DNA from 2 places in the Bradyrhizobium sp. USDA 4369 genome. Region 1 is predicted to be linked to the other one. Evidence: predicted binding sites of a transcription regulator. Region 1 holds the regulator's gene; the other holds the start of a gene.
What was found. The regulator LexA, encoded in region 1, represses DNA repair genes until DNA is damaged. The targets are predictions, from matches to a motif close to TGTTCNNNNTGTGTTCNG.
Positions count from the first base shown of each region.

Region 1 (7,459 bases):
AAGCCTCGCCGCGAATCACGCCGGGGGCGCGCGCCACCAGGCTCCGCCCAGTGCCCCCGCCGCCAGTTCGGAATGGCTTGCGCATCGCCGGTCCAATCGGCGATGCTTGCCGGCAAATCAGAACAGGGGCCGGGAGGCTGGGGCATGAATCAACAAACTCCGATCGAGGCGGCGTGGCGGAATGTCGAGCTCGGCGCCAGCGACGAAAAGTTCCAGAACCTGCACGAGTTCATCACGAAGGCGCGGATTCGACTCAACCAGAACGCCTGGGACTACATCATCGGGGGTGCGGAGACCGAAACCACGCTGCGCCGAAACCGAATGGCGCTCGACGAGATCGCGTTTCGTCCGCGTGTGCTGCGCGACGTGTCCAAGGTCGACGCCTCGGTCGAGAGATTCGGGCGCAGGATGCGCCTGCCGCTGGTGATGGCCCCTGTCGGCGCGCTGGAGATCTTCGATCCCGCCGGTGCGGCCGCGGTTGCCTGCGGCGCGGGACGGTTCGGGGCGGCGCACATGCTGAGCTCGGTCTCCGAGCCTGGGCTGGAGCGGACCGCGGAGGCTGCGCCGGACGCGCTGCGCATCTTCCAGCTCTATGTGCGCGGCGATGACGCCTTCGTCGAGGATTATGTCAGCCGTGCCGTCGCCAACAGCTACACGGCGTTCTGCCTGACCGTCGACACCGCCCATTACAGCCGGCGCGAGCGCGACATCGCCAAGCGCTATGTGCGCGAGAGCCGGCTGCGCGCCACGGGCGGCGACCACCAGAAGGCGCTGAGCTGGCACACCGTCAAGCTGATCAAGGACAAGTTCAAGCTGCCGCTGATCATCAAGGGCATCGCGACCGCGGAAGACGCCCATATCGCGGTCGATCACGGCGTCGACTGGATCTACGTGTCCAACCATGGCGGCCGTCAGCTCGATCATGGTCGCGGCGCCATGCATGTACTGCCTGAGATCGTCGCTGCCGTAAACGGCCGCGCCAAGATCATGGTCGATGGCGGCTTCTGCCGCGGCACCGACATCGTCAAGGCGATCGCCTGCGGCGCTGACCTGGTCGGGGTCGGGCGGCTGCAATGCTGGGCTCTGGCCGCCGCCGGCGAGGACGGCATCGTGCGCATGCTGGAGCTCCTGGAGGATGAGGTGATCCGCACGCTCGGCCTGCTGGGCCTCGCCTCCTTCGCGGAGCTCAACGCCTCCTACCTTCATCCGGCAACCGCCACCAATCCGCCGAGCGTGTTCAGCGCGTTTCCTCTGGCCGATGTCGCGCCATACCGCTATTGAGACGCTGTCGCTCGCGGTCACCGGCCAGGGAACGCCATCTCGCCCCATGCTCTCCTCCGATCTTCGCCCCGGCGCGGTCGACGCGCTGCTGTTCGATCTCGGCCGAGTCGTGATCGATATCGATTTCGTCCAGGTCGTTTCGCGCTGGGCCAGTCATGCCGGCCGCGCGCCGGAGGATATTGCCGCGCGCTTTGTGCGCGACGAGATTTATCACGGGCATGAGCGCGGCACCGTGTCCGATGCCGCCTTCTTCGCCAATCTGCGCCAGCAACTCGGCATCGACATCACCGACGATCAATTTCTCGAGGGCTGGAACGCGATCTTTGTCGGCCCGATGCCTGGCATCGGCCCCCTGCTCGCCCGCGCGGCGGACAGACTGCCGCTCTACGCGCTCTCCAATACCAACCAGCCGCATATCGAGCACTTCTCGTCGCGCTACGCCGATCTGCTCGGTCACTTCCGGAAGATTTTTCTGTCGTCGTCGATCGGCCTGCGCAAGCCCGACGCCGAGGCCTATCAGCACGTGGTGCAGGCGATTGGTATCCGGGCCGAGCGCATCCTGTTCTTCGACGATCTCACGGAGAACATCGAGGGGGCCCGTGACAGCGGGCTGCAGGCGGTGCTGGTGCGCTCGACGGAGGATATCGCCGCGGCCCTTCAGGCGTTGGGGATCTGATCGCGTTCGCCACGGCACCTCTTGGCTGACCAAGTGCCCTCGTGCCGATCAGCCCGCAGCCGCAGCGCCTGCAAAGAGGAAAGCAGGCGGCAGTCACCACAGGGTCCAGCCGACATCCGCGCGATCGCTGGCCACCCAAGCCCGAACCGCCTAAGCTCGCGACAGCCTCCCCAACGCGGCCTCCTGGAGCGCGAATGAATCTCGAGATCATCTCCCTCGGCGATCGGCCCGATCTGATTCCCCGCGTGTTCTCGCCCGAGCTCGACGGCGTCTGGCCCGACTTCATGCGGCAGGATCGGACAGCGATGCTGTACTACAGCGAGGCCGCGTTTGCGCATTATACCGACTGCGCCTTTGCCGCGCTTGCTGGCGGCGAGGTGGTCGGGCGCGCCTTCGCCGTTCCCTTCGCGTTCGGCGCTGAGGGCCGCAGCGAGCTCCCCGAAGCGGGCTGGGACGAGGTGATCCACTGGGGTCACGAGGACCGCATGCTGGAGCGGCGGCCGACAACGATGAGCGCGCTGGAGATCGCGCTGCTGCCAAAGGCACGCGGACCCGGCAGCTCGCGCGCAATGCTCGCAGCGCTCAAGGACTGCGCACGCGCGAAAGGCTTCGCCGAATTATACGCGCCGGTGCGGCCGAACCAGAAACATCAGCTGCCGCGGATGTCGATGCAGGACTATCTCCAACAGCGTCGTACCGATGGTCTGCTCGCGGACTCCTGGCTGCGCACCCATGTCGACATCGGCGGCGAGATCATCAAGATCGCGCCGTGCTCGATGACCATCGTCGGCACGCTCGCGGAGTGGTCACAATGGACCGGCGTGCCGTTCGACCGCTCCGGGGAGATTGAGATACCGGGCGCCCTGGTGCCGGTCATTGCGTCAGTCGCGTATGATTATGCTGTCTATGTCGAACCGAATGTCTGGATGCGGCATCCGGTGTGATGGCGAGCGCACAAGCATCCCGCCGATCAGGGCAGAGGCTCCCGCATGGTTGCGACGTCGGACTATGTCGAATTCCTGCGCGAGCAATTCGCGCCGCTCGGCTCCATCACAATCAGGCGCATGTTCGGCAAGACGGGAGTCTTTCATGACGGCGCGATGCTCGGCATGGTCGCTGACAACACGCTTTATCTGCGGGTCGACGACGACAATCGTGCCATGTTTGCGGAAGCGCAATCGCATCCGCCGTTGAGCTATCGTAAGAACGGCGTCGCGATCGACCTCGCCTTCTGGCGCATTCCCGACCGGCTTTTCGATGAGCCCGACGAATTCATCGACTGGAGCCGTGCGGCATTGGCGGCGGCGCGTCGAGCCGCGGCGAAGCGGAAAAAATCTCCACGAACGGTTCTGCAGGAGAAACACGCATGACGTCGAGCTCCAGCTGGATCCATTCAGGCCGCGCGCGGCTTGCCGCCGAAATCGCGGGTTGCGGCGACCCCGTGGTGTTCCTGCATGCCGCCGTGTTCGACCGCACGATGTGGCGGGCGCAGATCGCTGGTGTCGCGCCGACGCATCTGGCGATTGCCTATGACCGGCGCGGCTTCGGCGAGACGCGGACGGAGACGGAAGATCATTCGCCGGTCGCCGATCTGCTTGCCGTGCTCGATGCGCTGGCGCCGGGCCGGCCGGCGACGCTGGTCGCGTGCTCGCAAGGCGGCCGCATCGCGCTCGATTTCGCGCTTCTGCATCCGTCGCGCCTCCGCGCGCTGGTGCTGATCGCGCCGTCGGTCAGCGGAGCACCAGAACCGGTCTATCCACCGCCGATCGAACCGCTGCTCACCCGGCTTGCCGCGGCCGAGGCTGCGCGCGATTGGGACCGGGTCAGCGCGATCAAGGTGCATCTCTGGCTCGATGGACCGCTGCAGCTGGAGGGCCGCATCACCGGCGAGCTGCGCGCGAGCTTTCTGCAGAAGAACGTGGCGGCGCTGCGCGCGCCGCCGGTCGGCGCCAACCTCGACACGGCGCCCGCCTTCCCGCGCCTCGCCGAGATCACCGCGCCGTCACGCATCATCTGGGGCGAGTTCGACTTTCCTCATATCCGGGAGCGAAGCCGCCTGATCGCGGCGACATTGCCGAACGGCTCGGGCTGCGCGATCGCCGAAGCGGCGCATCTGCCGAGCCTGGAGCGGCCGCAAGAGATCACCCGCCTGATCGCGGGCTTTCTCGCGGGGCTCTGAGATCGCTGCCGAGGCGGGCCCCGCGGACTGATGCGAACGTGGCGCGCGGCTTAGACCCTTGGCCGGGCCGTGTGCGTTCGGTTAGAAGGCGACACTTTCGAGTCGTCCCCCGTCTCCGTCCGAAGGAAGTTCCATGGCCCTGATGCCGGTGTCCGATGCGTTGTCTGCGGTGCTCGCCGGCGCCGAGCCCCTGGCCGAGGAGATGGTGGGGCTGGACGCCGCGTTTCACCGAGTGCTCGCCCGCGACCTCGCGGCGCTGCGGACCCAGCCGCCTGAGGCGATGTCGGCGATGGACGGCTATGCCCTGCGCGCGGCCGACGCCGACAAGCCCAAGGTGCGATTGAAAGTCATCGGCGAGGTCGCGGCGGGACGGCCGTTCGACCGCGTCGTGGGGCCCGGCGAAACCGCCCGCATCTTCACCGGCGGCGTGGTGCCGGAGGGGGCCGATGCAGTCGTGATCCAGGAGGACACGATCGCCGAGGATGGCCACGTCGTGATCACGGAGCCGGCGATCAAGGGCCGGCACATCCGACCCGCCGGCGTGGACTTCCACCAGGGCATGGTGCTGCTGCAGGCCGGGCGCTGTCTCAGCGACCGCGATCTGTCGCTCGCCGCCAGCATGAACCATCCGATGCTGCCGGTGCGGCGGCGGCCGAAGGTGGCGCTGCTCGCGACCGGCGACGAACTGGTGATGCCCGGATCCTCGCCCGGGCCCGGCCAGATCGTCTATTCCAACGGCTACGCGCTGCGCGCGCTGGTACGCAGTGAAGGCGCCGAAGCCATCGATCTCGGCATTGCCGCCGATACGCTCGAAGCGACCGTCGCCGGCATTCGCCGCGCGCGCGAGGCCGCGGCCGACATTCTCGTCACGACCGGCGGCGCATCGGTCGGCGATCATGACCTGGTCAAGCAGGCGCTCGAGGCCGAGGGTGTCGAGATGGCGTTCTGGAAGATCGCGATGCGCCCGGGCAAGCCGATGATGCACGGCCGCCTCGCCGGCATGCGCGTCATTGGTCTGCCGGGCAATCCGGTGTCGTCCTATGTCTGCGCGATCCTGTTTCTGGTGCCGCTGATTCGCAGCCTGATCGGCCGGGAGGCGCAGCTGCCGCGCGAGACCGCCCTGCTCGGCCGCGACCTCGGCGCCAACGATTCGCGTGAGGACTATCTGCGGGCACAGCTCGACAAGCGCGCCGACGGCATGCTGATCGCAACCCCCGTGACGCAGCAGGATTCCTCGCTGCTCGGGAATCTCGCGCTGTCGCAGGCGCTGGTGATCCGCCCGGCGTTCGCGCCGAGGGCACCGGCCGGAAGCCCATGCGAGATCCTGCGCCTGCCGCTCTGAGCCGATTTCCCCGGCAAATCCCGGTCCGTTCACCATATTTTTGGGATTGCGGAACACACATCGAACATATAGTGTCCGTTCATGATTTGTTTTTAGTATGTTGCGGGCGAACGCGATCGTCCGATTCCCCTTCGCTCTCGAACGCTGGTCGTCGGAGCACGGCACGGGACTCGGACGACACCAACTGGGGACCAGGTCGAGATGCTGACGCGCAAACAGTACGAACTTCTGCGGTTCATCAATGAACGGCTCAAAGAAGCCGGAGTGCCGCCGTCCTTCGACGAGATGAAAGATGCGCTCGACCTGCGCTCGAAGTCCGGTATCCATCGCTTGATCACGGCGCTGGAGGAGCGCGGCTTCATCCGTCGGTTGCCCAATCGCGCCCGCGCGATCGAGGTGATCAAGCTTCCGGAGCTGTCGCAGGCGGCCAGCAACCGCCGCGGTTTCACGCCGTCGGTCATCGAGGGGAATCTCGGCAAGGTGAGAACCTCCACGCCCGCGCTCGACGACGGCGAGCGGCCCGTCGCGGTGCCGGTCATGGGCCGGATTGCCGCCGGTACCCCGATCGAGGCGCTGCAGACCCGCAGCCATACGATCAGCGTTCCCGCCGACATGCTCGGCAATGGCGATCATTACGCCCTCGAAGTGCGCGGCGATTCGATGGTCGATGCCGGTATCCTCGACGGCGACATGGCGCTGATCCAGCGCAACGAGACCGCCGACACCGGCGACATCGTGGTGGCGCTGATCGACGACGAGGAAGCGACGCTGAAGCGCTTCCGGCGCCGCGGCGCCTCGATCGCGCTGGAGCCCGCCAACACCGCTTACGAGGTGCGCATCCTGCCGCCCAACCGGGTGAAGATCCAGGGCAAGCTGGTTGGCCTCTATCGCAAATACTGATCGCGGAGACGCTGCGCGGATACGGACGCCGACAAGCTCAGCGGTCATCACCATCAGCGAACCTCAGCACTGACCGGTGGCGTGAGTGAGCTCCGCCATCGGGACGATGCGGCGGCCGCCTCTTGAAGCGGTGCGTCGCGCGACAGCGGCCGCTGGCGGCAAGCAATCACGCCCTCTGCCAATGCACCTCATGATGTGCAACGCGGTAGACTCGAACGCGTGCTCAAACGCTTGTGATCGCGCGCAGGCAGAGGCCGTGCAGATCAGCGCAGAAATGCCGCGAAGCGCGCGCTAACATCCTCCTTGATGTCCACTCTGATAGAGGCCTGCGCCTGTCCGGGGGGAGCGTGGGTCGGCTATCTCTGAACGAGGAGCGATCCGATGTGTGACTACAGCCTCCATGCCGTTGCCTCCCGTCCCGCCAAGGTCGGCGAGACGCTGATATCGACGACTTTCCGCGGCACCGCGACCCGTGGCTTCGCCTTGGAAAGCGAGCCCAACGTCGCGGTCTGCATGCTCCCCGGCACCGAGCTCGCGTTCGCCGAGGACGTCCGCTACGACAGCCGCTGGCTGTGGACCCGCACGATCCGAGAGCGCGTGGCCAAGTTCAACACCATCGAGAAGCACATTCCCGATCGCCATCACGACGCTGTCGAGTTCGCCGACGGGCGCCATGTGCTTGTGACCCAGCTGTGCGAGGGCCAGCGCGTGACCGTGCTGCAGCTGCCGGTCACCAAGCCATCAGCCGATCGACGCCCGGATGTTGCGGAGGAGCTTCCGGCGACAGAGAGCCCGACGATTCGCCGTATCAGCATCACCTGATCGTACTGCTCGGCCCCCGCTGCGTTTCCTTGGCAAGTCCACCCTCGTTAGGCGCGTCTGGATTCGCCGGGTCTGGATTCGCCAAGTCTGTTCTACGGATCGCACCGACGCGGCGCGGCAGCTCCTCGTTTTGGGTTTTGGCAACAACCGGCGGCCGCCGCTTGGCGGTCTCTGGTAACGAATATCTGGTAACGAACATGGGGCGCTCGGCGGGCATCTTGTGAGTCTGCGGAGCGTCTCATGATGTTGGCGTTCCATT
Region 1 is NZ_JBSRYH010000001.1:6,232,305-6,239,763, reverse strand. Features, by position in the region: gene ACVIJ6_RS28335 (alpha-hydroxy acid oxidase) at 145-1,281, shown strand; gene ACVIJ6_RS28330 (HAD family hydrolase) at 1,328-1,957, shown strand; gene ACVIJ6_RS28325 (hypothetical protein) at 2,152-2,901, shown strand; gene ACVIJ6_RS28320 (TfoX/Sxy family protein) at 2,947-3,327, shown strand; gene ACVIJ6_RS28315 (alpha/beta fold hydrolase) at 3,324-4,136, shown strand; gene ACVIJ6_RS28310 (molybdopterin molybdotransferase MoeA) at 4,270-5,478, shown strand; gene lexA (transcriptional repressor LexA) at 5,680-6,378, shown strand; gene ACVIJ6_RS28300 (hypothetical protein) at 6,760-7,200, shown strand.

Region 2 (7,459 bases), 1.0 Mb from region 1:
CGCCCGGCGAGCTCGGCGCCGACATCGCGATCGGCTCGGCACAGCGCTTCGGCGTGCCGATGGGCTATGGCGGACCGCATGCCGCCTATATGGCAGTGCGCGACGCGCTGAAGCGGTCGCTGCCCGGCCGCATCGTCGGCCTCTCGGTCGATTCGCGCGGTGCGCCCGCCTATCGCCTGGCGCTGCAGACCCGCGAGCAGCACATCCGGCGCGAGAAGGCGACCTCGAACATCTGCACCGCGCAGGTGCTGCTCGCGGTGATCGCCGCGATGTACGCGGTCTATCATGGTCCCGACGGGCTCAAATCGATCGCCCGGACCGTGCATCGCCGAGCTGCGGTGCTGGCAGCCGGGCTACGCAAGCTCGGCCTCGCACCGGCGAGCGACAGCTTCTTCGATACGGTCCTCGTCGAGACCGGCGCCAACTGCGATGAGATCATCGCGCGTGCGGAAAGCCGGCGAATCAATCTCGGACGCGACGGCAGCCGGCTGCGGATCGCGCTCGACGAGACCACGACGGCCGATGTCGTCGAAGCCGTCTGGCGCGCCTTTGGCGGCGAGCTCTCCTACGCGGCCATCGAAGCCGAGGCGCGCGACGCTGTCCCGTCCGAGCTGAAACGGCAGCGGCCGTTCCTGACTCATCCGGTGTTCCACGCGCATCGCTCCGAAACCGAGATGCTGCGCTATCTGCGCAAGCTCGCCGACCGCGACCTCGCGCTCGACCGCGCGATGATTCCGCTCGGTTCCTGCACGATGAAGCTGAATGCGACCACCGAGATGATTCCGCTGACCTGGCCGGAATTCTCCAGCCTGCATCCGTTCGTGCCGCGCGCACAGGCAGCCGGCTATCACACGATGTTCGCCGATCTGCAGGACTGGCTGTGCCGGATCTCCGGCTATGATGCGGTGTCGCTGCAGCCGAATTCGGGCGCGCAGGGCGAATATGCCGGGCTGCTCGCGATCCGCGGCTATCACGCCGCACGCGGCGAGGGTCATCGCACGATCTGCCTGATCCCCTCCTCCGCCCACGGCACCAACCCGGCCTCTGCGCACATGGTCGGCATGGAGGTCGTCGTCGTCGGCTGTGACACCGACGGCAATGTCGATCTTGCCGATCTCAAGGCCAAGGCCGTGCTGCACAGCGCCAAGCTCGCGGCGATCATGATCACCTATCCGTCGACGCACGGCGTGTTCGAGGAGCACATCCGCGACATCTGCGACATCGTCCATGCCCATGGCGGACAGGTCTATCTTGACGGAGCCAACCTGAACGCGCAGGTCGGCCTCTCCAGGCCGGGCGATTACGGCGCCGATGTCAGCCATTTCAACCTGCACAAGACGTTCTGCATTCCGCATGGCGGCGGCGGCCCGGGCATGGGCCCGATCGGCGTCAAGGCGCATCTGGCGCCGTTCCTGCCGGGTCACCCCGCGACCGACAGCGCGACGGCGTCTACCGTCGGACCGGTCTCGGCCGCGCCCTACGGCTCGGCCTCGATCCTGACCATCTCCTACATCTACATGCTGCTGATGGGCGGCGAGGGCCTCACCCGCGCCACCGAAATCGCGATCCTCAACGCCAATTACGTGGCGGCGCGCCTCGATGCGCATTTCCCGGTGCTCTACCGCAACGAACGCGGCCGCGTCGCGCATGAATGCATCATCGATCCGCGCCCGCTCAAGCAGACCTGCGGCGTCACCGTCGACGACATCGCCAAGCGCCTGATCGATTATGGCTTCCATGCGCCGACGATGAGCTTCCCGGTGGCGGGCACCTTGATGATCGAGCCGACCGAGTCGGAATCGAAAGCCGAGCTCGACCGCTTCTGCGATGCCATGATCGCGATCCGCAAGGAGATCGCCGAGGTCGAACAGGGCCGCTTCACCATCGAGGCCTCGCCGCTGCGCCACGCGCCGCACACGGTGCACGACATCGCCGATGACGATTGGAACCGCGCTTATCGCCGCAGCGAGGGCTGCTTCCCCGAGGGCACCTCGCGCACCGACAAATATTGGTGCCCCGTCGGACGCGTCGACAATGTCTATGGCGATCGCAATCTGGTCTGCTCGTGCCCACCGATTGGCGACTACGCACAGGCCGCGGAGTAAGCCTCCTCACGCATGTTCCAAGAGATCGGGCGCCACGGCTCGCGACAATCAATGAGGTCAGGCATGCCAGGATCCGGAGCGACGAGCACCGCATGCCAACGCCAGAGATTGGCGTTGGTTAATTCGGTGCCGCCCCACCAGCGTCGGATCGGATTATGGCTGCTGAAATCGTCCTCGCCGGCGAGGATTGCCTTGCCGAGCGGTGTCAGCGACAGGGTGCTGGCCTTGTAGCGCTCGAGGCTTTCACGGCGGTCGTGTATCTCGACCGAGAATGGCCATTCGGCAAGGCCGGCAATTGCAGGCACCCGTGCCAGTGCCAGACCGTCGAGCAACGTGCCTCCTTCCCAATAGTCATAGACGCGGCGTTGAAAGCGATCCCGATGATGCGGCAACAGATCGAACGGGTGCTGATAGCCGGCTGACAGCAATTCGAGGAGTCTCAGCTCCGATGCTCCAAGGCCCGTCGCAACACCGGGAAGCTCATCGAGCATCTCCTGCACGCAGCGGCGAAGCTGCGGCAACGCACTGAGATCCTGCTTCAACAGATCGGACCAGGCTTGCGGCGTCGGCGCACGAAACGCCTGCCATGCCAGATGACCCAGGTCGAGATGCTCACGTGCAAGCTCGACCCCGGCCATCGTCCGACCAGCGCGTCGCCCGGCCGGGGCATCGAATAGCGGGACATCGACATGCCGCAATACGATCTTCGTCGCGATCTCCGTGTGATCGCGCAGATAGTCCAGGAGCCAGATCAGCACCAACTGGTCGTTCGGACGGGTCCCCATCCACAGCTCGACGCTATCGCAACGGTCGACAAGTTCGAGAAAACTGTGACTTCGGCCGCCGACCGCCATGAAGTCGCCACGCGAGGCGAAATCCAACCAATGCCCCCGCTTCCGTCGCGCGGTGCGCTGGGCGAGATAGGCCGACAAATCGGCGTCGGATGGCAACGGTCCCCACACGAAACGATGGAGAATTGGTACCACCAGATCGGCAAAGCCGCTCCTCCGAAGCGCTCCGGCGCTGGGATCATCAGCCGCTAGAAACAAACGCGTCATGCTGTTGGCTCCGGGACGACCTGATTGGCTCAAGGCGCGAGCAACACGTTCGCGATCGACTCCCGACGCACAGGATTGGCGTCGGAAATCCTGGTGCCGCCGCGCGGATCCGGTCCGCCCGCGCGCACTTTAAGTTAGTCGCGTTGAAGATCTTATCCGGCGCTCAGAAACGGATACTCGCTGCATTCGGGAATGCAGCAGCCGCAGTTTTCGATAGAGCACCACACATCTGCAAACGGGCGCCGGGACGTCGGCAACTCACGTCCACGGCCCCCGCAGCCGTCGTCCCCCTACTCCTCCGCCGGCTCCTCGCCGTCGGCATCGCGCTCGGCGTTGCCGGCCAGGATCTGCTCGGCGATCAGACCGGAGTTCTGGCGGATCGCAGCCTCGATCTTCGCCGTCATATCGGGGTTGGCCTTGAGGAAGGACTTTGAATTCTCGCGCCCCTGCCCGAGCCGCTGGCTGTCATAGGAGAACCAGGCGCCAGACTTCTCGACGATGCCGGCCTTGACGCCGAGATCGAGGATCTCCCCCATCTTCGACACGCCCTCGCCATACATGATGTCGAATTCGACCTGCTTGAACGGCGGCGCCAGCTTGTTCTTGACCACCTTGACGCGGGTGGTGTTGCCGATCACCTCGTCGCGCTCCTTGATCGCGCCGATGCGGCGGATGTCGAGGCGGATCGAGGCGTAGAATTTGAGCGCGTTGCCGCCCGTGGTGGTCTCCGGCGAGCCGTACATCACACCGATCTTCATGCGGATCTGGTTGATGAAGATCACCATGGTGTGGGACTTATTGATCGAGGCCGTGAGCTTGCGCAGCGCCTGGCTCATCAAGCGGGCCTGCAGGCCCGGCAGCGACTCGCCCATCTCGCCCTCGAGCTCGGCCTTCGGCACCAGCGCCGCCACCGAGTCGACCACCAGCACGTCGACCGCCCCCGAGCGCACCAGAGTGTCGCAGATCTCGAGCGCCTGCTCACCCGTATCGGGCTGCGAGATCAGCAGCTCGTCGATGTTGACACCCAGCTTGCGCGCATAGACCGGGTCGAGCGCGTGCTCGGCATCGATGAAGGCGCAGATGCCGCCCTTCTTCTGGGCCTCGGCCACGGTGTGCAATGCCAGGGTCGTCTTGCCCGACGATTCCGGCCCGTAGATCTCGATCACCCGCCCCTTCGGCAGACCGCCGATGCCGAGCGCAATGTCCAGCCCGAGCGAGCCGGTCGACACCGTCTCGACATCCATCGAGCGGTCGTTTTTGCCCAGCTTCATCACCGAGCCCTTGCCGAACTGACGCTCGATCTGGGACAGCGCAGCGGAGAGCGCCTTACTCTTATCCATTGAGGAACCTTCGACGATACGCAGGGCGGTGGCAGACATTGGCGCTCCTTATGGCGGGGATTCGCGGGATGGACAAATGGTTAACGAGACCGGGCAACAATCTTGAGGTGAATGTACCCGATCTGTTCTTTGTTCGCAATATGTTCTTTCTCGCGTTCGGGGGGGCATTCGCAGCTTCGGCTCATAGCGCCCCCCAGAGCCAGGTGCCTGGTCGCTGGACATCCCGTGCCTGAGCCAGACCGCGCGCGCTCGCGCCCAGCAGAACGCACCGGTCCCCGGCGCTAGTAGCGCGCCGCCCGCTGAGGCACAGCCGCCGCGCGGGGGCACGATCGGTGGGTGCTGATCAGGACAAGCCACAGGCTCGGTCCAACATCTCCCCACCGAAGCAGATCCAACGACAATCACAGATTGAGACAGTGGCGGGGAAGCTTGCAGGAGCCGTCCAGTTCTGCTTGGACGGAGACCAGATCACCCGGCCTCCCTTGAAACCACATGACCATCGCCAACCCGACGATCACACTATGGCGCCCGGTGGGCCCGAAGGAACTCGCACTTGTCGAGGCGTCGGGCATGCGTGCGTTTCCGCCGCGGCTGCCGGAGCAGCCGATCTTCTATCCCGTGCTGACCGAGGCCTACGCGGTGAAGATCGCGCGCGACTGGAACGTGCCGGCCAGCGGCAGCGGTATGTCCTGCGCTTCGAGGTGCTGCGCGCTTTCATCGATCGCTACGAGGTGCAAGAGGCCGGCGGACGCGATCATCTCGAGTACTGGATTCCGAGCGAGCACCTTGCTGAGTTCAATGCGGCCATCGTCGGCCCGATCGTGCTCGTCAAAACTTTTCCTTGAAACAACCAACTTCTGCGCGCGTGCGCTGACCGCACCTCCGTGGTTCTCCTGAGAAGAACGAAGTTCCAACCGCTCTTCTGCTTTTGTTCGGCTCGCAACGCGTGCGACAGCTTATTTCTCGTGCAATCCGATCCGTTTCTGCCTGAGCTTCATCGGTCATCCGGTCCATGCGATGCACCCAGCGCCACCGTCAGCTTGTTCCATGGCCGTGATATGATGGTCAGCAGATAAAGCGCCGCAGACCGCAAGGAGCGATCTCTTCCACGCCAGCCGAAAGGATCGCCCCGGGGCGGAACCGCGCGCTGCGCATCACTGACCCGCAAGTAGCTCTGGAGTGGACCGGACAACAAGCATTGTCATAAACTCTTGGTTGCGCTATATGGGTTCGGTTGTCGGACACGAACAGATTTTTGATCAGCCCCGAATTTGTTTGTTGCGATAATAGCTGGCCGATATCAGCACATGATGTACGGTCGCGCTTTGTCACCTCTAGGCGCACGGCCCTGAAACCATCCGCGCCAAAGGGCGAGAGAAAGCCCCGGACCCCGTCCGGGGCTTTCGACGTTTTGGATCGTCCGCCGCCGCGCACGGTGTTGTCATACAGCCGGGCGCAATCCGCGCGGAACTGATCATGCCGTTCGTGCATCATCAGAGAATGAAACGGGATGATGTCATGTGCCTCTGCTGCAGAGCCGGCTTGCAGCGCATCGAACTGCGTTCATACGCGTGCCCACCGGGTGACGTTCGCTGCCCTCTATGCGACGCGCTGCTCGAAACGCTGGATGGTTCGACCGCCGTCGCGTACCGTCTGGCGGTCGCGCCGGAGCGGATCATCGATCGCTGAGACCGGTTGATGGCCCTGAGTGTTTCGGGAAAACGCCTTGGCGGGTGTGATGTCGATCCCCTCTGCGACGAGCGTTGACCTGTCGCAAAGCATGCGCGCACGCCCTGTCATATAGGTGTAACTGTCATTGCCGAACTGCCCCGTCGGGAAGCTACGACGTTGACGCGGAGCCTCGGACCGCGGCGGTCCGAGGCTCACTTGTTTCAGTTCACAGGCCGCCCAAGATCACAGCAGATCTGGGGTGAGGCTCCACCGCGGACACGTCTCCGCTGTGCCGGCGCGGTCGTCATCGACCGTATTTTACCGGAATTGATCCGATTGGGTTTTCCGCATCCATTTACCCTGCGTTCATCAAACCCAGCGGCCTGGGGCGGTCAGGGGTCAACGGTTTTGGCAATGCCGCTCTATTTCTTTCGTATCCGTAACGGCCACTTCTCCGGCGCGTGCGCGACGACAATCAAGGTGAGAACCCAGCGACAATCAGGATGAGAGAGTGCCGGCGGGAGCGGGACGAAGGGAGGGCGTAGCCCGACCGGAGGACCGCTCCCGCCGGCGGCGCGTCCCTTTCAGGCCGTCTGGCGGCCGGGTGTGGTTAGCGCAAGCTGTTGATTCGTCTCGACAAGAGAGGATCGACGGCTTGCCTGGCCTCCACATCACCGACCACCAGATGAGGCTATACATGAGTTACCGATTGACGTTATCGGCCGAGGCCGCGGCGGCCAAAGCCGGGTTTTCGACGGCGAGTGCCTACCGGATCGAGGCCGATCCGCGGCTGCCGTCGCAGAAGCAGGAGCCGCGTGGCCGGCGGCGGCCTGATCCGCTGGCGCCCTATTGGGACGCCGAGATCGAGCCGATCCTGAAGGCCGCACCGGGTATCCGGGCGGTCGGTGTGCTGGAGGAGCTGCGCCGGCGCCATCCCGATCTCAATCCCAACATCCGCCGCACGCTGGAGCGGCGCATCACGGCCTGGCGCGCCTTCAATGGGCCCGAGCAGGACGTCATCTTCCGCCAGGAGCATGAGCCCGGGCGGCTCGGCCTGTCGGACTTCACCGATGCCGGCGTGCTGGGTATCACCATCGCGGGCGTGGCGCTCGACCACCGGCTCTATCACTTCCGGTTGGCGTTCTCCGGCTTCGCGCACGCCCATGTCGTGCTCGGTGGCGAGAGCTTCGTCGCATTGGCCGAAGGCCTGCAGAATGCGCTGTGGGCGCTCGGCGGCGTCCCCAGAGAGCATCGCAGCGACAGCCTGTCGGCAGCGTTCCGCAAC
Region 2 is NZ_JBSRYH010000001.1:5,191,865-5,199,323, reverse strand. Features, by position in the region: gene gcvP (aminomethyl-transferring glycine dehydrogenase) at 1-2,105, shown strand, start outside; gene ACVIJ6_RS23515 (DUF1835 domain-containing protein) at 2,084-3,163, opposite strand; gene recA (recombinase RecA) at 3,454-4,542, opposite strand; partial or broken gene ACVIJ6_RS23505 (ADP-ribosylation/crystallin J1) at 4,996-5,348, shown strand; gene ACVIJ6_RS23500 (hypothetical protein) at 5,980-6,192, shown strand; gene istA (IS21 family transposase) at 6,830-7,459, shown strand, end outside.
Region 2: a site for LexA is predicted at 4,634-4,651, ahead of recA (recombinase RecA). Genes of this name have one in related genera too.